DNA from 4 places in the Streptomyces sp. NPDC104381 genome. Region 1 is predicted to be linked to each of the others. Evidence: riboswitches for the same ligand, from Rfam matches in the RefSeq annotation. Region 1 holds a riboswitch; each other region holds the start of a gene.
The links. A riboswitch is a leader RNA that binds a small molecule or an ion and turns the genes downstream of it on or off. The one in region 1 is predicted to bind cyclic di-AMP.

Region 1 (5,104 bases):
TTCTCACCGCAGTCGGCGACGACCTCGGGCACCCGGCCGGCCGGTACGGCGACGACCGCGAGGTCGACCTGCTCACCGATCTCGCTCAGGGAGCGGTGCGCGGGCACCCCTTCGACCGTGCCCGTACCGGCGTCGAAGGACGTGTTCACCGCGTACGCGCGCCCCGTGAAGCCCGAGCCGAGGAGGTTGCGCAGCACCGACCTGCCGACGCCGCCCGGCGCCCGGCCGACGCCGATGACCGCGACGGACCCGGGGGCCAGCAGCCGCTGGACGGAGCGCGCTTCGGCGCGCTGTTCCCGGGCGCGCTGCACCGCCAGGGACTCGGCCGTGGGCTCCAGGTCCAGGGTGAGGTGGACGGAGCCGTCCTCGAAGCTGCGCTGCTGGGTGAAGCCGGCATCCCGGAACACCTTGATCATCTTGTTGTTGGCGGGCAGCACCTCGGCGGCGAAGCGCCGGATCCCCCGCTCCCTGGCCACCGCCGCGATGTGTTCGAGGAGGGCCGACGCCACACCGCGGCCCTGATGGGCGTCCTGCACGAGGAAGGCGACCTCGGCCTCGTCCGCGGGGGCGGAGGCGGGCCGGCCCTGCCCGTCGATCCGGTCGTAGCGGACGGTGGCGATGAACTCGCCGCCGACCGTCACCGCCAGTCCCACCCGGTCGACGTAGTCGTGATGGGTGAAGCGGTGGACGTCACGGGCGGAGAGACGCGGATACGGGGCGAAGAAGCGGTAGTACTTCGACTCGTCGGACACCTGCTCGTAGAAGCTGACCAGCCGCTCGGCGTCGTCCGTGGTGATGGGCCTGATCCGCGCGGTGCCACCGTCACGGAGCACCACGTCCGCCTCCCAGTGGTCGGGGTACGCGTGATGCGGACTCTGCTCCGGAGTGGGCTCCATGGGCAAAGCCTACGGCTCGGGCTTTTCGTTCGGCCCGAACCCGGGCCGAACCGTACGGGAGGCCGGTGCGTGAGCGGGTACGAGGCCGGTACGGGAGGCCGGCGGCGGTGCCGGGCACAGCGGTACCGCACTGCATGAGAGACTGGTCTAGACAACCATTGATACGTGAAGGGCAGAACCATGGCTGAGCGCCGCGTCAACGTCGGTTGGGCCGAGGGCCTGCACGCCCGCCCCGCTTCCATCTTCGTCCGTGCCGCCACGGCCTCCGGCGTCCCCGTGACGATCGCCAAGGCGGACGGCAACCCCGTCAACGCCGCGTCCATGCTCGCGGTGCTCGGCCTGGGCGCCCAGGGTGGCGAGGAGATCGTGCTCGCGTCCGAGGCGGACAACGCCGAGGCCGCCCTGGACCGTCTGGCGAAGCTGGTCGCCGAGGGGCTCGAGGAGCTTCCGGAGACCGTCTGATTCCGGCCGCTTCGAACCGGAATTCTTCTCTGCGGAATAAGCCGCGGCACCCCCGACCGGGAGCCGCGGCTTTTTCCGTTCTCCGGCGGAACGACCGAAGCCCGCAATTGCAGTTTCAGGGCAGCAGAAAGAATGCCGCTCGATCACGGCCCTCTTTGTATACGGCGTCATTGTTAATGACGGGCTCCCGCGATGTTTACGGGGTGTTGCGAAGTCCTCACCCTGGCCGGGCCCACCGTGCGGCCCGGAGCCGGGGGGCGTCGCAGCCGGTGGGCCGCGGTGGCCCGTTCGGCGTGCTGGACGGCGAGCGCCCTGGCCCGCTCCGGGTCGCGGCGCGCCACGGCGTCGACGAGAGCGCCGTGCTCGGCCCAGGAGTCCGCGGGGCGGGCCGGCTGCTCGACGGCGTACATCCAGGCGATCTTGTGCCGGAGCTGGGTGAGGAGCGCGATCAGAGCGGGGCTTCCCGAGGCCTGTGCCAGCGTCTCGTGGAACCAGCCGCCCAGGGAGCGCAGATCCTCCCCCTCGCCCCGGCGCACGCGTTCCTGGCCCAGCCTGACCAGGCCGCGGAGCACCTTGAGGTGCGCCTCGGTGCGCCGCTGGGCCGCCCGGGCCGCTCCCAGGGGCTCCAGGAGCATGCGGATCTCCAGAAGGTCCGCGGCCTCCTGCTCCGTGGGCTCGGCGACACAGGCACCGGCGTGCCGCCGCGTGACGACGAACCCCTCGGACTCCAGGGTGCGCAGCGCCTCCCGCACGGGGACGCGTGAGACCCCGTAGCGACGCGCGAGCACCTCTTCGGTGAGGCGGCTGCCGCGCTCGAAGACACCGGAGACGATGTCGTCACGGATTGCCGTGCATACCGAATGCGCGGGAATGCGCATGTCCGAACCTCCGCCTTAATCCCCGCGAAACGCGGCCGATCGACGCCTGTTCTGTGACTCTATTGCAACCGGCCGGAATTTCCGATGGCGGGGTGGAATCCATGGATATCTTTTGGCCAGGGATCACTTCCGCGAGGGCTTCGACGGGGGCCTCGCGCCGGGACACGGCGAAGGCCCCGGGCGGATGCCGGGGCCTTCGTCGGAGCCTGTGCCGCGGGGTCGGGTCAGACCTGGACCCCGTGGGCGCGGAGGTAGGCGACCGGGTCCATGTCCGAGCCGTACTCGGGGGTGGTCCGGGCCTCGAAGTGCAGGTGCGGACCGGTGGAGTTGCCGGTCGAGCCGGAGATGCCTATCTGCTCGCCCGAGCCGACGCTCTGGCCGACGGAGACGCCGATCGAGGAGAGGTGGCCGTACTGGGTGTACGTGCCGTCCTTCATCCGGAGCACGATGTTGTTGCCGTACGCGCCGCCCCAGCCGGCCTCGACGACCGTGCCGGCGCCGACCGCGACGACGGAGGTGCCGGACGCGGCCTGGAAGTCCACGCCGGAGTGGCTGCCGGAGGACCAGAGCGCGCCGCCGGACTTGTAGCCGGTGGTCACGTGCGAGCCGGCGACCGGGAGGTGGAAGGCGTTCAGCCGGGCGCGCTCGGCGGCGCGGGCGGCGCGCGCCTTCTCCTCGCGGGCCTCCTTGGCGCGGGCCTCCGCCTTGCGCTTGGCCTCGGCCTTGGCCTTCGCCCTGGCCTTCGCTTCGGCCGCGGCCTTCGCGGCGACGTCGGCCTGGTGCTTCTGGGCCTTCGCCTGGGCCTCGATCTGGGCGGCGAGGGTGGTGTCGAGGGCGACGGTCTGGGTCAGACCGGTGGCGGTGACGGCCTCGGAGTCCGCGGCGACGGCCGGGGAGACGGTGGCACCGAGTACGCCGGTGGTGGCCAGGGCGGCGACACCGGCGACCTTGGCGCTCCTGCGTGTCAGGCGGCTCGGGGCACGGTGCTTCCCGGTGGCACGGATGAACGCCATGGAGGGGCTGGTCCTTTCCTTCCTTCTCGCCTACCGGGTTAGCTGACGGGTTCGGAGCAGGAAGGTCTCCTACGGATCACTGGGCCCTCGTCGAGGTGCAGGGATCCGATTCACCCCAGGGACTTCGTGGGTCCCCGGCTCCCCAGGCTCGCGCCTGACGGGGACTCGGCGATGACTGTCCGGCGCCGCGGATGCGGCATTCGTCCGGCGGACAGCCGAGCCGACGCTAGAGCGGGCCCCTTCGTCCCGCCAAACGGAAAGGGTCTTTTGTCACCCATCCCACAGGACGAATGCCAATCTTCCTCCCGAAACGGGCAAATGACAGAACCCCGGCGGAGTGCGCCCGCCGAGGTCCGTCGTGTCCTGCTCCGTCAGCCGTTGACGACCGACACCTCGCCGATGCCGAGTGCCTCGACGGGCTCCTTGATCTGCGCGGCGTCCCCGACCAGCACGGTGACCAGCCGGTCCACCGGGAAGGCGTTGACCACGGCGGCGGTCGCCTCGACCGTGCCGGTCGCGGCCAGGCGCGCGTACAGCTCGGCCTGGTAGTCGTCCGGCAGGTGCTGCTCCACCTGGTCGGCCAGGGTGCCCGCGACGGAGGCCGCCGTCTCGTACTTCAGCGGGGCGACGCCCACGAGGTTCTGCACGGCGGTCTCACGCTCGGCGTCGGTGAGCCCTTCGGCCGCCAGGGTGCGCAGGACCTTCCAGAGGTCGTCGAGCGCGGGGCCGGTGGACTCCGTGTCGACGGAGCCGCTGATGGCGAGCATCGCCGCGCCGGTCGCCCCGGACGAGGAGCCGGGCGCCGTCGAGCGCAGCACCTGTCCGAAGGCACGGACACCGTAGGTGTAGCCCTTCTCCTCCCGCAGCACGCGGTCCAGCCGGGAGGTGAGGGTGCCGCCGAGGCAGTAGGTGCCGAGGACCTGGGCCGGCCACACGCTGTCGTGCCGGTCCGCGCCGATCCGGCCGATCAGCAGCTGCGTCTGCACGGCGCCGGGGCGGTTCACGATGACCACACGGCCGGTGTCGTCCGCGGTGATCGGGGGCACGGGCCGGGCTTGGCCGGCGTTGCCCGACCAGTCGCCGACGGTCTCGGAGAGCAGCGCGTCCAGGTCCACCCCGGTGAGGTCCCCGACGACGACCGCCGTCGCCGTGGACGGGCGGACATGGGCGTCGTAGAAGGCGCGCACGGCGGCGGCGTCGATCCGCCGGACGGTCTCCTCGGTGCCCCGGCGCGGGCGCGACATCCGTGCGGTGGCGGGGAACAGCTCCTTGGAGAGCTGCTTGGCGGCCCGCATGCCGGGGTTGGCCTGCTCGTGGGGGATCTCGTCGAGGCGGTTGCCCACCAGGCGCTCGATCTCGCTCTCGGCGAAGGCCGGGGCCCGCAGCGCCTCGGCGACCAGGCCGAGGGCCTTGGACAGCCGGGAGGCCGGCACCTCCAGGGAGACGCGGACACCGGGGTGGTCCGCGTGGGCGCCCAGCGTGGCGCCGCAGCGCTCCAGCTCCGCGGCGAACTCCTCCGCGGAGCGCTTGTCCGTGCCCTCGGACAGCGCGCGGGCCATGATCGTGGCGACGCCGTCCAGGCCCTCGGGCTCGGCGTCCAGCGGGGCGTCGAGGAAGATCTCCACGGCGACGACCTGCTGGCCGGGCCGGTGGCAGCGCAGCACGGTCAGCCCGTTGGGCAGGGCGCCGCGCTCGGGCGCGGGGAAGGCCCAGGGCCTGGCCTCGCCGGCGGTCGGCTGCGGGTGGTACTCCATCGCTACTCCAGTCACGGCGGCGTCGGTCACTTGTCGGCCCCCTCGGGCGCGTCGGTGTCCTCGGTCTCGTCGGCCGGCTCGACCGGCTCGTAGACCAGGAC
Region 2 (5,104 bases), on a different contig from region 1:
GGACCGGGTCCTCGTCCACTCCGCGAGCTTCGGGTCCAACGCCCAGGCGATGGCCGCGGGGCTCGCCGTCCTCGCCGTCATGGAGCAGGAGGAGATCGTCGCGAACGCCCGTCGCACCGGTGATCTGCTGCGCGAGCGCCTCGCCGCGCTCGTCGGCCGCTACGAGCTGCTGCACGAGGTGCGCGGCCGGGGTCTGATGATCGGCATCGAGTTCGGCCGGCCGTCCTCCCTCAAGCTCCGCAGCCGCTGGACGATGCTGCAGGCCGCCCGCAAGGGGCTCTTCGCGCAGATGGTGGTGGTGCCGCTGCTGCAGAAGCACCGGATCCTCACCCAGGTCTCCGGCGATCACCTCGAGGTGATCAAGCTGATCCCCCCGCTGGTCATCGGGGAGCCGGAGGTCGACCGCTTCGTCACCGCCTTCACCGCCGTCATGGACGACGCGCACAGCGGGGGCGGGCTGATGTGGGACTTCGGCAGGACCCTGGTGAAGCAGGCGGTGGCCAACCGTTGATTTTACCTCTGAGGCAAAATATTTGCCTCAGAGGAAAGTTCCTGGCCCAATGGAGACATGAATCCTCCTGACGGAGGGGTGGCCGACGAGCTCCCGGGGATCGCGCCACGCCTACGCGACCTGCGCCGCAACCGCGGCCTCACCCTGGAGGGCGCGGCCGGCCGGGCAGGGCTCTCCCCGGCCCACCTCTCCCGGCTCGAAACGGGCCGGAGGCAGCCCTCGCTGCCGATGCTGCTCGGCCTCGCCCGGGTCTACGGTACGACCGTCTCCGAGCTCCTGGGCGAGATACCGCCCGAACGTGACGCGATCGTCCGCGGCGGGACGCCCGACGGCGCGCCACGCGGCACCGAAGCGGGCGGCTGGCTCTACCGCCAGGCCGGCGGGCCGGGGCGTGCCATGCAGGCGCTGCACGTCCGTGTCCCCCACGGCGCCGAGAGCGACCTGGTGCGCGTCCACCCCGGGGAGGAGTGGCTGTACGTCCTCGACGGCAGGCTCCGGGTCGTGCTCGGCGAGACGGTGCACGACCTCGGCCCCGGGGACAGCGCACACTTCGACTCGCTCACCCCGCACCGGATCGCCGCGCCCGACTCCGGCGGGGCGCGCCTGCTCTTCGTGCACACGCTGCTGCAGAGCCCGGCCGCCGAGCTGTGCCTGGGCGGCGGGACGCACCGGCTCTGACCCCGACACCGGCGCCCCCCAGGCCGGCACCGCCCACGCAGCTACGCGCACCCACCTGACACGCCGCCCGTCCGACCGCGCACCCGCCCGGTCGCGCGCCCTTCGCCACCCCGGCCCGAGCGGCCGGAAGAGAGGACTGTCATGTCCGATTCGGAGCACTACGACCCGCTCACCCCGCGCAAGCCCAGGAGTGCGGACACGCAGGAGCGGCGGATGCCCCGCGGCGTCGTGATCCGGCTCTTCGCCTACCTGGTGGCCGGTCACGTCGTCGCGGGCTTCCTCTTCCTGCTCTTCACCGTGGCCGGCAAAGGCTGACCGTCCGGCCTCACGCCTCCTCGACGGGCCCCCGTCGCGCAGGGAGAGGCGCCTTGCGGCCGCCTGCTGCGTCAGGCGCCCTCGACGAGGCGCTCACGCAGCCGCGCGCGGGTCTCGTCGCTGATCTTCAGTCCCTCGCGGAGATAGCGGTCCGTGCCGCCCCAGATCTCGTCGATGGTCTCGAATGCCGCGGCGAGGTATTCGGCGCGGGCGCCGAAGAGCGGATTGAGCAGTTCCATCACCTCCTCGGACATTCCCACCGCCGAGGTGTCACTGCGGCGCACCTTGTAGCGGCGGTGCGCGTCGTTCGACTTGAGGTAGTCGGCCTCGATGGCCTCCACCCGTACCCCGACCGCGAGCAGCGAGACCGCGACCGAGAGGCCGGCCCTGTCCTTGCCCGCCGCGCAGTGCATCAGCGCCGGCACGCTGTCCTCCGCCAGCGCGTGCAGCACGCGGCTGTGCTCGGCGGTGCGGTCCTTGATGATCGAACGGTACGAGGCGACCATCCGGTCCGTCCCCTTGCCGTCGGCCAGGATCGAGCGCAGCTGCTGGATGTTCCCGTCGCGCACGAGCCGCCAGAACTCCGCGCCGTCCGCCGGGTCGGAGAGAGGAATGCTGACATTCCGGACGCCGGGCAGCTCCACGTCGAGGCCGTCGAGCTTGTGGTCGGCGGCGTTGCGGAAGTCGAAGATCGTGTGCAGCCCGAGCCCCGCGAGGAAGGTCGCGTCGGACTCGGTGGCATGGGCGAGGTGGCCGCTGCGGTAGAGGCGCCCGTACCGCACGGTGCCGCCGTCGACGGTCGGAAGCCCGCCGACATCACGGAAGTTGCGGACACCGGTCAGGTCGACGTCCGTCGGCTCGGGGCCGACCGGCGGGACCTCTGGCAGCTGCGTCACAAGGGCTCCTGGAGTGTCGGGCGTCGGCGCCGCTCGCCGACGGGGGCACGCCCGCGACGATACGACATGGCTGCATCAGGCAACCGTCTCGGTGGCCGTGACCCCGGCCTCCCCTGAGGGTCGACGTTCACATCATGTCCGTATTGGTGCATTTAGCAGAACATGCCCCGCTTGTACGGGAGATGGTGTGAGCCGGGTGAGCGGGATCATATCCGTGACGGTGCGTGGTGAAGATCCCGCGGGGTATTCCTGACGCCGTGCGGAAAGCCAAGATCGGTAATCCACGGAGTGTGACGGGAATTCCGCGCCGGAATTGAAGCGTGGATTCCGGTTCGGAATCGACGGCTTGTTCACGGCGTCCCGGCTCGCTTACGGTCACGGTCAATCCGGACGGAACGCCTAATCCTGCCGCCGCCCGGAATCCGCACCGACTCACGCGTGGCAGGAGCGGGGGAACCAGGTAAGCCGCCGGCCGGAGGGATCCGGCACGGCTAGGGGTCAAGTCGCGCACCGCGCGGCCGGGCATCTCCAGTCCGAACCCGACAGCTCACCTCGCAGGCGCCGGAGAGGAAATATCCCCATGCCCGCAAAAGGCAAGCACCGTCGTACGAAGACCGGCCCGATCTCCCGAGGCGTCCTTGCCGCAGGGACCGGCGGCGCCGTCCTCGCCCTCCCGCTGATCGGCGCGACCGGAGCCCACGCGGCCGAGCAGTCCGCGCCGGCCGCCACGTCCGCCGCCGCGCACAGCGCTCCCGCCTCCGCCGCGAAGAGCACCCCCAAGACCTACTCCGTGGTCTCCGGCGACTACCTCGCCAAGATCGCGGCCGAGAAGAAGGTCAAGGGCGGCTGGCAGAAGCTGTACAAGGACAACCGTGACGTCGTCGGCGAGAACCCGAGCCTGATCCTGCCGGGCATGAAGCTGACCCTGGGCGCCAAGGCGTCCGGTTCCGCCGAGGCCACCCCCTCCAAGTCCGCCCCGTCGGCGGCGAAGAAGGCCGCCCCGGCCGAGAAGACGGCTGCCCCCGCCGAGAAGACGGCCGCCCCGGCCGCCGAGACCGCCGACTCCGGTGCGTCGGAGAGCGACAGCTCCGGCTGGGCCGCCCCGGTCGAGAACCCCAACGTCACCACCCAGTACCGAGCCTCGGGCGCCAGCTGGTCCAGCGGCTACCACACCGGCTCCGACTTCCAGGCGGCCTCCGGCACCAGCGTCCGCTCCATAGGCCCGGGCACCGTGGTCTCCGCCGGCTGGAGCGGCTCGTACGGCAACGAGGTCGTCATCCAGCACAGCGACGGCATGTACTCCCAGTACGCGCACCTGTCCTCGCTCGAGGTCTCGGCCGGCCAGACCGTCACCGGCGGCCAGCAGATCGGCCTCTCCGGCACCACCGGCAACTCCACCGGCCCGCACCTCCACTTCGAGGTCCGGACCGGCCCGAGCTACGGCTCCGACGTCGACCCGATCGCCTACCTGCGATCGCACGGCGTCTCCATCTGAGACCCACCGCCCGAGGGTGTCACCCCGGGCCGAAGGAGAGGGGCGGTGCGCAGCGGCGCACCGCCCCTCTCCTTATTCCGGCTTTACCAAAAACTGACCGGGTGGTCTTTCTCACCACCCGTCAACCCCTTATTACGGTCGCGTAGGTCACAATCGAAGGTGCAGGATAAGCACTTGTGGCAGACGATTCGAGAAACAGAACACGCGGCATCATCGGGTCGTACGCAGCGATTGGCGACAGCTTCACCGAGGGCGTCGGAGACCCCGGCCCCGGAGGGACGCTCGTCGGCTGGGCCGACCGGTTCGCGGTCCTCCTGGCCGACCAGCTCCCGGTCCCCGATGCGGTGGTCGGCCCCGTCGACGACACGCACGGGAATTTCCGGTACGCCAATCTCGCCGTACGCGGACGACTCCTCGACCAGATAGTCGAGGAACAGGTCCCGCGCGCCAAGGAGCTGGCACCTGATCTGGTGAGCTTCTGCGCGGGCGGCAACGACATCCTCCGTCCCGGTTCCGACCCGGACGACGTGGCGGAACGCTTCGAGCGGGCCGTCGCCGATCTGACGCAGGCGGTGGGCACCGTCATGGTCACCACCGGCTTCGACACCCGTGGCATCCCCGTGCTCAAGCATCTGCGCGGCAAGATCGCCATGTACACCGCGCACGTCCGGTCCATCGCCGACCGCTACGACTGCCCGGTGCTGGACCTGTGGTCCCTGCGCTCCGTGCAGGACCGGCGGGCCTGGGACAACGACCGGCTGCACCTCTCGGCGGAGGGTCACACCCGCGTCGCGCTGCGCGCCGCCCAGGTCCTCGGCCTCGATGTGCCCGCCGACCCCGACCAGGTGTGGCCCCCGCAGGTACAGCGTGGGGCGCTCGAGGTCCGGCGCGACGACATCCAGTGGGCGCGTGAATACCTCGTCCCGTGGATCGGCCGCCGACTGCGCGGGGAGTCCTCCGGGGACCACGTCGAGGCCAAGCGCCCCGACCTGCTGCCGCTCTGACCGTCCGGCCGGTGACCCGCCGTCAGGGGCGGGCCAGGGGCAGCTGACGCCGGGCAGGGCCCGCGGACACGGGCCCGTCCGGCGCGGGCAGCGGCATCGGACCGGCGGGTGTCGGTGCCGGATGGGCGGCGTCCCGCAGCGGGCGGGCGGGTATCCGCTCCAGCACGCCGCCCGCGAAGACGTCGTACAACGGCAGCGTCTCCAG
Region 3 (5,104 bases), 170 kb from region 1:
GCCGGGACGGCGACCTGGATGTTCGGCGCCGCTCCGGACGGGTTGCGGGAGCAGGTGCTGGCGACCGGGGCGCGCTGGGTGGAGAGCGGACTGGACCCGCTGGCCGATCTGGTGCGGGTCCAGCGGCTGGCGATCGCCCGCGCGGCGGCCCGGGGCCTGGACCCCGACCAGCCGCGCCATCTGACGCGGTCGGTCGTGCTCGGCACGGCGGCCGGCGCCTGAGCCGTCGCGGCATGCCGCGCACCGGGCCGGCGGGCGGCCCGGTGCGCGGAGGCGACCGGAGGGGTCAGGCCTCTTCGAAGTAGGCGTCCAGCGCCTCGTCGAGTTCCGCCGTCCATGTCTTGAGGTCGCCGCGGGCACCGGCCTCGACCTCGGCGTTGAACCACCGGCGGCTCGACAGGTGGACGGTCACGGTGAACCGGCGGCCGAAGCGGCCCGTCCTGACCTCGACCGCGCCGATCTCGGACCAGTCGAACTCCGCCTCCTGGTCGTCGAGCCGGAAGCGGACCCCCTCGGCGTCCACCCGGATGGACCCGCGCCGGTCACTGACCTCGAAGACGGGGCCGTCCTCGTCGCGGGCGCCCTCACGGGCGGCTTCGGGGGCCGCGCCGTCAGCCGGCGCCTCGTCGGCCGTGGCCGCGTCGTCGATCGCGGCCGCCGCCGAGCCGTCCACGTGCTCCTCGGCCGCCTCCGGGGCGAGCGCGCCCTCGGCGTCGGCCTCCGGTACCGCGTCGGCCGGCTCGGGCTTCCGGGGCGCCTCCTCCGCTTCCGCCTCCGTCCGCGCGGGGGCAGGGGCCGTCAGGCCGGGGATGTACGCCGGGTCGGTCCCCGCGGCGAACTCTGGCTTGGTGTTCGAATCTATGCGCTGCTCCACGGCGGGCAGTATGGACGACGAACCTGTACGAGACCAGTCAACCGGGTTCCGCCCGGCCTGTCGGCGGCCGGGACGGCGCGGTCACGGCACACGCGACGCCGTACAAACGGACGACGGGTGGTACGGGTTCCGCCGAACCCGTACCACCCGTCACTTCTGTCCCTCTGTCACACGCCGTGCGTCAGGGGTTCCGCCTCGCCGAGGCTCAGTAGGCCCCGAAGACGTTGTCGATGGAGCCGTACTTGTCCGCGGCGTAGTTGCACGCGGCCGTGATGTTGGCGACCGGGTCGTAGCTGTCCATCGACGTACCGGGCACGTGGTAGGCCTGGAAGGTCGGGTCGATGACCTGCAGCAGGCCCTTGGACGGGACGCCGTTGATCGCGTTGATGTCCCAGTTGTTGATGGCCTGGGGGTCACCCGCGGACTCGCGGATGATGTTGCGGTGGATGCCCTCGTAGGTGCCGGGGATGCCGTGCTCGGCCATGACGGCGAGCGACTCCTTGATCCAGCCGTCGAGGTCGTTCGTGTACGAGACCGGCTCGGCGGCAGGAGCGGTCTCGGCGGCGGGCGCGCCCTCCGCGGCGGCGGAGGTGCTCGTGCGCTCCGAACGGTCGGCGCGGTCGGCGCTCTGCTCGGCACGGTCGGAGGCCTTGGACTCGGCCTTGTCCGCGGACTTGTTCCCGGCCTTGCCACCGAGGGTCAGCTCGAGACCGGGGTGAATCAGGTCCGGGTTTCCGCCGACGGCCTTCTCGTTGGCCTCGTACAGGGCCTTCCAGCCACCGTTCACGGAATGCTCCCGAGCGATCTTCGCAAGGGTGTCACCCACGACCACGGAATACGAGGCGGGCTTGGACTTCTGCGCGGCAATTCCCTTGCCGGTCGCGGCAGTCGAGGTGGCGGCCTTTTCGACGGCGGCCGGCTGGGCCGGGGCGGCGAAGGCGCCGGTAGCGCCGATCACGGGGAGGGCCAGGGCGGCTCCACCCGTGGTCACGGCGATGATGCCGCGAGTCAGCGAACTGGTCCTGAAACGACGGTGCTTACCATTTTCGGGCATGCTGAATTCCTCTCCGTCGCCTGCGAAGTGAGCTGTCGGGTTCGGGCTGGAGATGCCCGGCCGCATGGGAATGCGACTTCACCCCGAGCCGCTCCGGAAACCGGATCGGCGCTTACTTGGGTCCCCCGCTCCTGCCGTACGAGAAGTGATCGGTCGGGTAACCGGACGGCGGCAGGATTCGGCGTTCCGCCCGGAGTGATGGTGACCGTAGGCGAGAAATAGGGAAAGGAACAAGCCTGGTTCGTTGATCACAATTCATTCGCAAGATCAATTCTTGTGAATTCATGTAATCCACCCCACATCGCGTCCGTCACTTCTCTTGGCACAGAAGGGAACCGACTGCCGCACCCCTGCGTCGGGGGCGCATAAGGTGACGCTGGTCACGGCGCCCGATTCGGGCGTTTTGCGCCCGAGCGAAGGCCCCAGGTCACACGAAATGGCCTTTTATGGATTACGGGATCAATTTCAAGAAACCGACTCAAACCGGGCATACGACTCACAAAAGGCGCTGGCGGGCATACCTGGAGCGTCCATGTGGAACCGATCCGGCTATGACTGAAAGCCCTCACGCCTCGGCCCCCCGGATCACCGTCCTGCCCGTCCAGCCCGGGGATCCGCCCTTCCGCGTCGTGGAGATCGACGGAGAGGTGATCGGAGGCGCGACCGACATGACGGACGTCCTGATCGCCGCCTCCGCGGCCGGAATCCAGGTCCATGACCTCGACGACCCGGCGGTCGTCCGCTGGGTGGGCGGGGGCAAGCTGACGTGGAAGCCGCGCTGAGCGGGCTCCGACGGCGGGCCACACACTGACGGCCTCCGCGCCCGGCCGCATGCACTCGGAGGATTCCCGCTCCGCCGACGGGCTCGCATATGCAAGGAGTTATACGAACTAAGCTTGCATATGCGAGAAGATCTCTTACCATGTCACGCATGCAGACCTACACCATCGGGCAGGCCGCGCGCCTCCTCGGCGTCAGCCCGGACACCGCACGACGCTGGGCGGACGCCGGCCGGGTGGCGACCCATCGCGACGAGGGCGGGCGCCGTCTCATCGACGGCCGTGATCTGGCGGCGTTCTCGATCGAGGTCGGCCAGAGCGGCGGCGGCGACGAGGAGGCCTCCTACACCTCGGCGCGCAACGCCTTCCCGGGCATCGTCACGGCCGTGAAGCTCGGCGACGTGGCCGCCCAGGTCGAGATCCAGGCCGGTCCGCACCGCCTCGTCTCGCTGCTGACCAGGGAAGCCGTGGAGGAGCTGGGGCTGGAGGTCGGCATCGAGGCGACGGCCCGCGTGAAGTCGACCAGCGTGCACATCGACCGCGCCTGAGTCGGGAGAGCCGCCGCCGCGGCTTTCGTACGGGCCACCGGGGAGCGGCGTGAACGGCTGCGCCCCCGTACCGGGCCCGTCAGTCCATCAGGCCGGCGGCGAGCGTCGCCCCCAGCTCCCAGCACGCCTCGGTGTCGGCCTTGCCCGGCTCACCGGTGACGGTCACGGCGTCGGCCGCACGGCGCCATCCGAGGCCCGTCGTGATCGCCTCGATGCCGCGTACGGCGCCGGTGACGTCGTTGCCGCCGTGCACGTAGTAGCCGAAGGGCCGGCCCTTCGTCGCGTCCAGGCACGGGTAGTAGACCTGGTCGAAGAAGTGTTTCAGGGCGCCGGACATGTACCCGAGGTTCGCCGGGGTGCCGAGCAGGAAGCCGTCGGCCGCCAGCACGTCGGACGCCGTGGCGGCGAGGGCCGCCCGCCGCACGACCCGTACGCCCTCGATGTCCTCCGTCGTCGCGCCGGACAGCACCGCTTCGAACAGTGCCTGGCAGTTGGGCGACGGGGTGTGATGCACGATCAGCAGAGTGGCCACGCCACCGAACCTACCCGTTGGCCGGGTCCCCCGCGCTGCTGGGGGACGCGGGCCCGTGGGCATGGGAGGAGGCGCGGGCGCCGTCCCGGTCGGCGGCGCGGAAGCCGCGCAGACGGAGGCTGTTGCCCACGACGAAGACCGACGAGAAGGCCATGGCCGCGCCCGCGATCATGGGGTTGAGCAGACCTGCCGCCGCGAGCGGGAGGGCGGCCACGTTGTAGGCGAAGGCCCAGAAGAGGTTCGAGCGGATCGTGCCCAGCGTGCGGCGGGAGAGCCGGATCGCGTCGGCGGCCACCCTCAGGTCCCCCCGTACGAGCGTCAGGTCGCCGGCCTCGATGGCGGCGTCCGTGCCCGTCCCCATGGACAGGCCCAGGTCGGCCTGGGCGAGCGCCGCGGCGTCGTTGACCCCGTCGCCGACCACGGCGACGGTGCGCCCCTCCGCCTGGAGCTTCCTGACGACCTCGGCCTTGTCCTGCGGCATGACCTCGGCGATGACCTGGTCGATGCCGACCTCGGCCGCGACGGACTCGGCGACCGCCTTGTTGTCGCCGGTCAGCAGGACGGGCGTCAGCCCGAGGGCGCGCAGCCGCCGGACGGCCTCGGCGCTGGTGTCCTTGACCGCGTCGGCGACCTCCAGGACCGCGCGCGCCTCGCCGTCCCAGGCGACCGCGATCACGGTGCGCCCGTTCTCCTCGGCCAGGTCCTTCGCCTTCCTCAGCTCGTCGGGGAGCCCGATGGCCCACTCGGCCAGCAGCTTCTCGCGGCCGACGAGCACCGCGTGGCCCTCGACGACGCCCTGGACACCGAGCCCGGGGGCGTTGGCGAAGTCCTCGGGCGTGGGCAGCGCGCCCACCTTGGCTGCGGCCCCCTCGGCGACGGCCCGGGCGATCGGGTGTTCGGAGGAGTGCTCCAACGCTCCGGCCAGGCGCAGCACTTCGGCCTCGTCCGTGGTCCCGGAGGCGTGGACCTTCAGCAGGGTCATCCGGCCCGTGGTGACGGTGCCCGTCTTGTCGAGGAGGATCGTGTCGGCCCTGCGGGTGTTCTCCAGGACCTCAGGTCCCTTGATCAGGATGCCGAGCTGGGCGCCGCGTCCGGTGCCGACCAGCAGGGCGGTGGGCGTGGCCAGCCCCAGGGCGCAGGGGCAGGCGATGATCAGTACGGCGACGGCGGCGGTGAAGGCCGCGGTGAGTCCGGCACCGGAGCCGAGCCAGAAGCCGAGGGTGGCGAGCGCCAGCCCGATGACGACCGGCACGAACACCGCGGAGATCCTGTCGGCCAGGCGCTGGGCGGCGGCCTTGCCGCTCTGGGCCTCTTCCA
Region 4 (5,104 bases), on a different contig from region 1:
GCCGGGACGGAACTCCTGGACCTCGCGAGCAACGACTACCTGGGGCTGAGCCGGAACCCCGAGGTCACCGGCGCGGCCGCCGATGCGGCCCGGACCTGGGGCGCGGGGTCCACCGGCTCGCGGCTCGTCACCGGCTCCACCGCGCTGCACGCCGAACTGGAGCGGGAACTCGCGGCGTTCTGCGGGTTCGAAGCGGCACTGGTCTTCTCCTCCGGTTACGCGGCCAACCTCGCCGCGCTCACGGCGCTCACCGGACACGACGCGTTGATCGTGTCCGACGCCGGCAACCACGCCTCGATCGTGGACGGCTGCCGGCTCTCCAGGGCCGCCACCGCCGTCGTCCCGCACGCGGACCCCGAGGCCGTGCGCAAGGCGCTCCTCACCCACGACGGACCGGCTCTGACGGTGACCGACTCCGTCTTCTCGGTGGACGGCGACGCGGCCCCGCTCGCCGGACTCGCCGACGTCTGCCGCGAGGCGGGCGCGGCCCTTCTCGTCGACGACGCCCACGGGCTGGGCGTCCTGGGCGAGGGCGGGCGCGGCGCCCTCGCGGCGGCCGGACTGGCGGGCGACGAGGGCGTCGTCGCCACACTCACCCTCTCCAAGTCCCTCGGGAGCCAGGGCGGGGCGGTGCTCGGCCCCGCCCGCGTCATCCAGCATCTGGTCAACACGGCCCGTACGTTCATCTTCGACACCGGTCTCGCCCCGGCCGCCGTCGGCGCGGCGCTGGGCGCGCTGCGTCTGCTGCGCCGCGAACCGGACCGCGCGGCGAGGGCCGGGGCGGTCGCCGCCGAGCTGCACGGCCGGCTCACGGCGGCCGGGCTGACCGCGGTGCGCCCCGACGCCGCCGTGGTGTCGGTCCGCGCCCCCTCCGCGGAGTCGGCGGTGCGCTGGGCCGCCGACTGCCGCGCCGCGGGTCTCGCGGTGGGGTGCTTCCGCCCGCCGTCGGTGCCGGACGGGATCTCCCGGCTTCGGCTGACCGCCCGCGCCGACCTGACGCACGATCAGATCGCGGCCGCCGTGGGCACGGTCGTCGCGACGGCACCGCTGTCCGCCAGCTGAACGGGCGCTCGCCGAGGAGCGGAGCCGCGGTGGACCCGTGTCCCCTCCGGGCGTGAGGCCGGCGCGCGGGAGCGGGGACGGGGTTCACCGTAACGAGCGACAGATATATGCATATCTTGGTGGATCGCCGTCATCGCGGGCGGCATCGGTGGCACTCTGGCGCGAAGCACAATCCAGGCTCGGTCACAGGCCGGTCGGGCCGGGAAAGGGACGGCGTCGCCATGGCAGACCATCAGGAAGCATCCGTCACCCTGCCGAGCGATCCGGCCTCGGTCTCCACGGCCCGGAGACATGTGGCCCGGGTGCTCACCGAATGGGGCCTCGCCGAGGACGGCGACACCGCGGACACCGTCCGGCTGATCGTCTCCGAACTCGCCACCAACGCGGTCCAGCACACCTTCGGCCAGTCGCCCACCTTCACGGTGGACCTCCGTCTCGACCGGGACGTGGAGCTCTACCTCGGCGTGACGGACAGCCACCCGCGCCGGCCCCAGCGGCTGCCCGCCGCCGTACGCCAGGACAACGGGCGCGGCATGGTGATCATCCGGGCCCTGACGAAGGAGCACGGCGGCCGGCTGAGCGTCAGTCCCACCGCCGACGGGGGCAAGACCGTGGCGGTGGCCCTTCCCTGGCCGGTTCCCGCCCAGGCCTGACGCGGCGGACGCGTGCCGGCCGCGGGAGCGGGGCCCTGTGCGGAGCGGCTCCCGGATGGATCGGCCCCTGCGTGGAGCGGGCCGGTCCTCAGCCTGCGGAGGCCCGGCCGAAGCCGCTGCGCAGCAGCGCCATCAGCGTCGTCGCCGCCGGGGTGTTCCGGTCCCCGCGGTGCACCACGGAGATCGTCCGCCGGAATGCGGCGGGTTCCAGCCGCCGGACGGCGAGTGGCGCCGGGGACATCGCCGCCACCATCTCCGGCACCACCGCCACGCCGATCCCCGCACTGACCAGGGCGCAGACCAGGGCGTAGCCGGGCGACTCGCACACCACCGCCGGGGTGGCACCCGCCTCGGCCAGCGCCCGCTCCACCCCGCGCCGCGGCGGATGGTCGGGGGCGCTGCTGATCAGCGGACGGCCCGCGAGTTCGGCCACCGGCAGCGGGCCGCCGCCCTCGGACAGCATCTGCCCGAGCGCGGTGACCAGCACCAGCTCCTCGACGAGCAGCGGCTCGGCCGACAGCCCGGCCGGCAGCGGCTGGGGAGCCGCGGGCTCGTACGCATGGGTCAGCGCCAGGTCCACGTCACCCGCCGCCACCGCGGTGACCCCGGCGGGCGGCTCGTAGTCCGTGACGGCCAGCTCCACGTCGGGGTGGGCGCGCCGGAAGGCCGTGAGCACGGGCGGCAGCAGATGGATCCCGGCCGTCACGAACGTACCGACGCGCAGCCGGCCGCCCGACAGCCCCGCGAGCCCGGCCAGCTCGTGCCGCGCCTGCTCCATCTCGTCCAGCACGCGTCTGGCCCGCCCCGCCAGCAGCTCACCCGCCGCCGTCAGCCGTGCCCCACGGTGATGGCGGACCAGGAGCGCGGCCCCCGCCTCCCGCTCCAGCTTGGCCAGCTGCTGCGAGAGCGCGGGCGCGGTGTAACCCAGCCGCGCCGCCGCGCGCGTGATCGAGCCGGCCTCGGACACCGCCACCAGCGCGGCCAGCCGCGTCGGGTCGTACATTAAGCATTCCTTTCGGCAGACCCAGAATATTGCAAGTACATGCTAAAGGGCCTGAGCGGCCAAGGTGGACCCATGGACGCACAACTGCTCGCCTTCGTCGCCGTCGCCGCGGGAATGGTGGCCCTCCCCGGCGCCGACTTCACGGTCGTCGTACGCAACGCCCTCGCATCCCGGCGGTCCGGGCTCGCCACCGCGGTGGGGGTCGCCGGAGGGCTGCTGGTGCACACCGCGCTGGCCGCCGCCGGACTCGCCGCCGTCCTCGTGACGATGCCCGTCCTGTTCCGCACCGTGCAGCTGCTCGGCGGCGCGTACGTGCTCTACCTGGGGCTCAGCGGTCTGTACGCGATGTGGCGCCGGGCGGCCACCACCGGCGCGGGCGCCGAAGCCCAGGAGGAGGACCCGGGCCGGGCGCTGCCGGGACTCGGACGCTCGCTGCGCCAGGGCTTCCTGACCAACGCCCTCAACCCGAAGGCCCCCGTGCTCTTCCTCAGCCTGCTGCCCCAGTTCGTCCCCGAGGGGCGGTCGGCGCTTCCCAGGACCCTGCTGCTGGCCTCGGTGGTCGTCGTGCTCGCGCTCGTCTGGTTCTCCTCGGTGGCCCTGCTCGTGGCCCGGCTGGGGCGGTGGCTGCGCCGGCCGCGTGCCTCCCGCGCGATCGAGGGGGGCAGCGGCACGGCGCTCACCGCGTTGGGGCTCGTACTGGTGACGGGCCCCCTGCTGCGCTGAACCGGAAGGGGGAGGGTGTCAGGCGACCCTCCCGTACCAGACGTTGCCGGACCAGATCTTCTCCAGCCGGACCACGGCGCCTGTCTTCGGTGAGTGCCAGATCTTGCCGCTGCCGGCGTAGATGCCGACGTGGTACACACTGCTGCCCGCATGGAAAAAGACCAGGTCGCCGCGTTTCCGCTGCGACCTGGAGATATGGCGGGTCTTGTTGTACTGCTGCTGAGCCGTACGGGGGAGTTTCTTGCCGGCCTTCTTGAACGAGTAGAGCGTGAGACCGGAGCAGTCGAACCGATGGGGGCCGGTGGCTCCCCATCTGTAGGGCGACCCCTTCTTCGAGGCGGCGATCTTGAGCGCCTTCGTCGAATGGGTCGCGGCCTCGGCGTCGTTCACGAGACCGGGGGCCATCATGGTGGTGCCTACGGCGAATGTCAGAACCGAAGCCGTACCGACACGGGCGAACAGAGACGGGACATGAACCTGCGCAGTCATGCGCAACCCTTCGTCAGCCGCCTGTGAAGGATGACCTGTCGGGTTCGGGCTGGCGAAGTTGCCCGGCCGCGTGGTGCGGCTTCACCCCGAGGGCCGTCCGGTTGCCCGGCCGGCCCGTTGTGCTCGGGTCCTCCACTCCTGCCGATCCACTTCTGTCGACCAGGCATCCGGACGGCGGCAGGACTCGGCGTCCGCCCGGACCGCCCCGCCGCGGTGGCGGGGGCTTGTCGTCCCAGGGATCTTTACGCACGCACTGCCGGATTTCCTCGCTGAAGTGGCGATATGTGAGAGTCGTCACGACTGATCCGATCGGGTGGACGCGGCCACCCGGGAGCCGTGACGACCGGGCCGGACCAGCCGCGTACCAGCGGCGGAACAACGGATTCCGCTCAGCGTCCGCGCCCGTTGCGCAAGTTGGGCTGTCCCTCGGGCGGGGTAGCTTCTACGCCGATCGAGCGAGCAAAACTCATCGGCCCGCCGGGCGTGTCGAGAAGAGGCGCCGAAAGGCGGGTTCCGCGACCGGTGGTGAGGCGTTCAACTCGACGGCGCGGGTGGCACGGCGACCCGTGCGGCGCGACGCTCGCCGTCCAGCAGCCGCAGTGCCCTGGCCAAGGTGTCCGCGTGGATCTGCGATTCACCCCGCTCGTGCATCAACACCAGCGCGTCCCGGAGGGCGGCGGCCTTGGACGCGAGCGCCTGGGCCGCCCGGAGCGCCCCGTACGTGTCGCTGCCACGGGCGGGGTTGATGCGGCCGAGCTGGTCGAGCGCCTCCAGGTAGCGGTCGATGAACTCGGCCTCGGCGCGGGTCAGGGCGGGAAGCGGCGGGAACTGGGGTGGGAGCATCGGGCGTTCACCTCGCGGGTGCGGCGGCCGGGACGGTGCGCGGTTCTCCATGACGTGGTCCACCGGCCCGAACGCCGGGGCGGCCGGGGCGTCGAGGAAGGTGTCCCGTTCGATGTCGGCGCTGATCTCTTGTGGGGAGCGCCCGTGCGGTGGGCCGGCACGGCCGTGAGCGACAGGTGTTCGCGCGTCAACTCGCGGGCCCGGGTGCCGAGATCGGAGGGCAGGCCCCGCAGCGGCTCCTCGGGGCGGGTCGCTGAATGACTACCCGGGTGCCCGGCAGGGCATGTCGGCGGCCGGGGGCTCCTGCCCCGAGCCGCACCGCGGCGCGGGA

Region 2: it holds a riboswitch for cyclic di-AMP, as region 1 does, so the genes downstream of both, ACZ607_RS32175 (M23 family metallopeptidase) here and ACZ607_RS09110 (M23 family metallopeptidase) in region 1, are expected to answer to the same signal.
Region 3: it holds a riboswitch for cyclic di-AMP, as region 1 does, so the genes downstream of both, ACZ607_RS08590 (transglycosylase SLT domain-containing protein) here and ACZ607_RS09110 (M23 family metallopeptidase) in region 1, are expected to answer to the same signal.
Region 4: it holds a riboswitch for cyclic di-AMP, as region 1 does, so the genes downstream of both, ACZ607_RS10210 (C40 family peptidase) here and ACZ607_RS09110 (M23 family metallopeptidase) in region 1, are expected to answer to the same signal.

What each region holds. Positions count from the first base shown of each region.
Region 1 covers NZ_JBVJNK010000002.1:975,725-980,828, forward strand. The annotation lists gene ACZ607_RS09095 (bifunctional acetate--CoA ligase family protein/GNAT family N-acetyltransferase) at 1-896, opposite strand, end outside; gene ACZ607_RS09100 (HPr family phosphocarrier protein) at 1,077-1,358, shown strand; gene ACZ607_RS09105 (GntR family transcriptional regulator) at 1,532-2,236, opposite strand; gene ACZ607_RS09110 (M23 family metallopeptidase) at 2,461-3,249, opposite strand; cyclic di-AMP (ydaO/yuaA leader) riboswitch at 3,262-3,430, opposite strand; gene ACZ607_RS09115 (M16 family metallopeptidase) at 3,621-5,003, opposite strand; gene ACZ607_RS09120 (M16 family metallopeptidase) at 5,030-5,104, opposite strand, start outside.
Region 2 covers NZ_JBVJNK010000011.1:143,394-148,497, forward strand. The annotation lists gene ACZ607_RS32155 (aspartate aminotransferase family protein) at 1-511, shown strand, start outside; gene ACZ607_RS32160 (helix-turn-helix domain-containing protein) at 569-1,189, shown strand; gene ACZ607_RS32165 (DUF6126 family protein) at 1,331-1,504, shown strand; gene ACZ607_RS32170 (tyrosine-protein phosphatase) at 1,576-2,400, opposite strand; cyclic di-AMP (ydaO/yuaA leader) riboswitch at 2,816-2,976, shown strand; gene ACZ607_RS32175 (M23 family metallopeptidase) at 2,981-3,895, shown strand; gene ACZ607_RS32180 (SGNH/GDSL hydrolase family protein) at 4,072-4,899, shown strand; gene ACZ607_RS32185 (STM4011 family radical SAM protein) at 4,922-5,104, opposite strand, start outside.
Region 3 covers NZ_JBVJNK010000002.1:809,478-814,581, forward strand. The annotation lists gene ACZ607_RS08580 (SIS domain-containing protein) at 1-222, shown strand, start outside; gene ACZ607_RS08585 (hypothetical protein) at 287-874, opposite strand; gene ACZ607_RS08590 (transglycosylase SLT domain-containing protein) at 1,080-1,928, opposite strand; cyclic di-AMP (ydaO/yuaA leader) riboswitch at 1,931-2,090, opposite strand; gene ACZ607_RS08595 (hypothetical protein) at 2,480-2,710, shown strand; gene ACZ607_RS08600 (TOBE domain-containing protein) at 2,860-3,255, shown strand; gene ACZ607_RS08605 (flavodoxin family protein) at 3,335-3,787, opposite strand; partial or broken gene ACZ607_RS08610 (heavy metal translocating P-type ATPase) at 3,876-5,104, opposite strand, start outside.
Region 4 covers NZ_JBVJNK010000003.1:141,561-146,664, forward strand. The annotation lists gene ACZ607_RS10190 (8-amino-7-oxononanoate synthase) at 1-1,062, shown strand, start outside; gene ACZ607_RS10195 (ATP-binding protein) at 1,284-1,715, shown strand; gene ACZ607_RS10200 (LysR family transcriptional regulator) at 1,804-2,718, opposite strand; gene ACZ607_RS10205 (LysE family translocator) at 2,791-3,441, shown strand; gene ACZ607_RS10210 (C40 family peptidase) at 3,460-3,930, opposite strand; cyclic di-AMP (ydaO/yuaA leader) riboswitch at 3,934-4,106, opposite strand; gene ACZ607_RS10215 (hypothetical protein) at 4,465-4,773, opposite strand.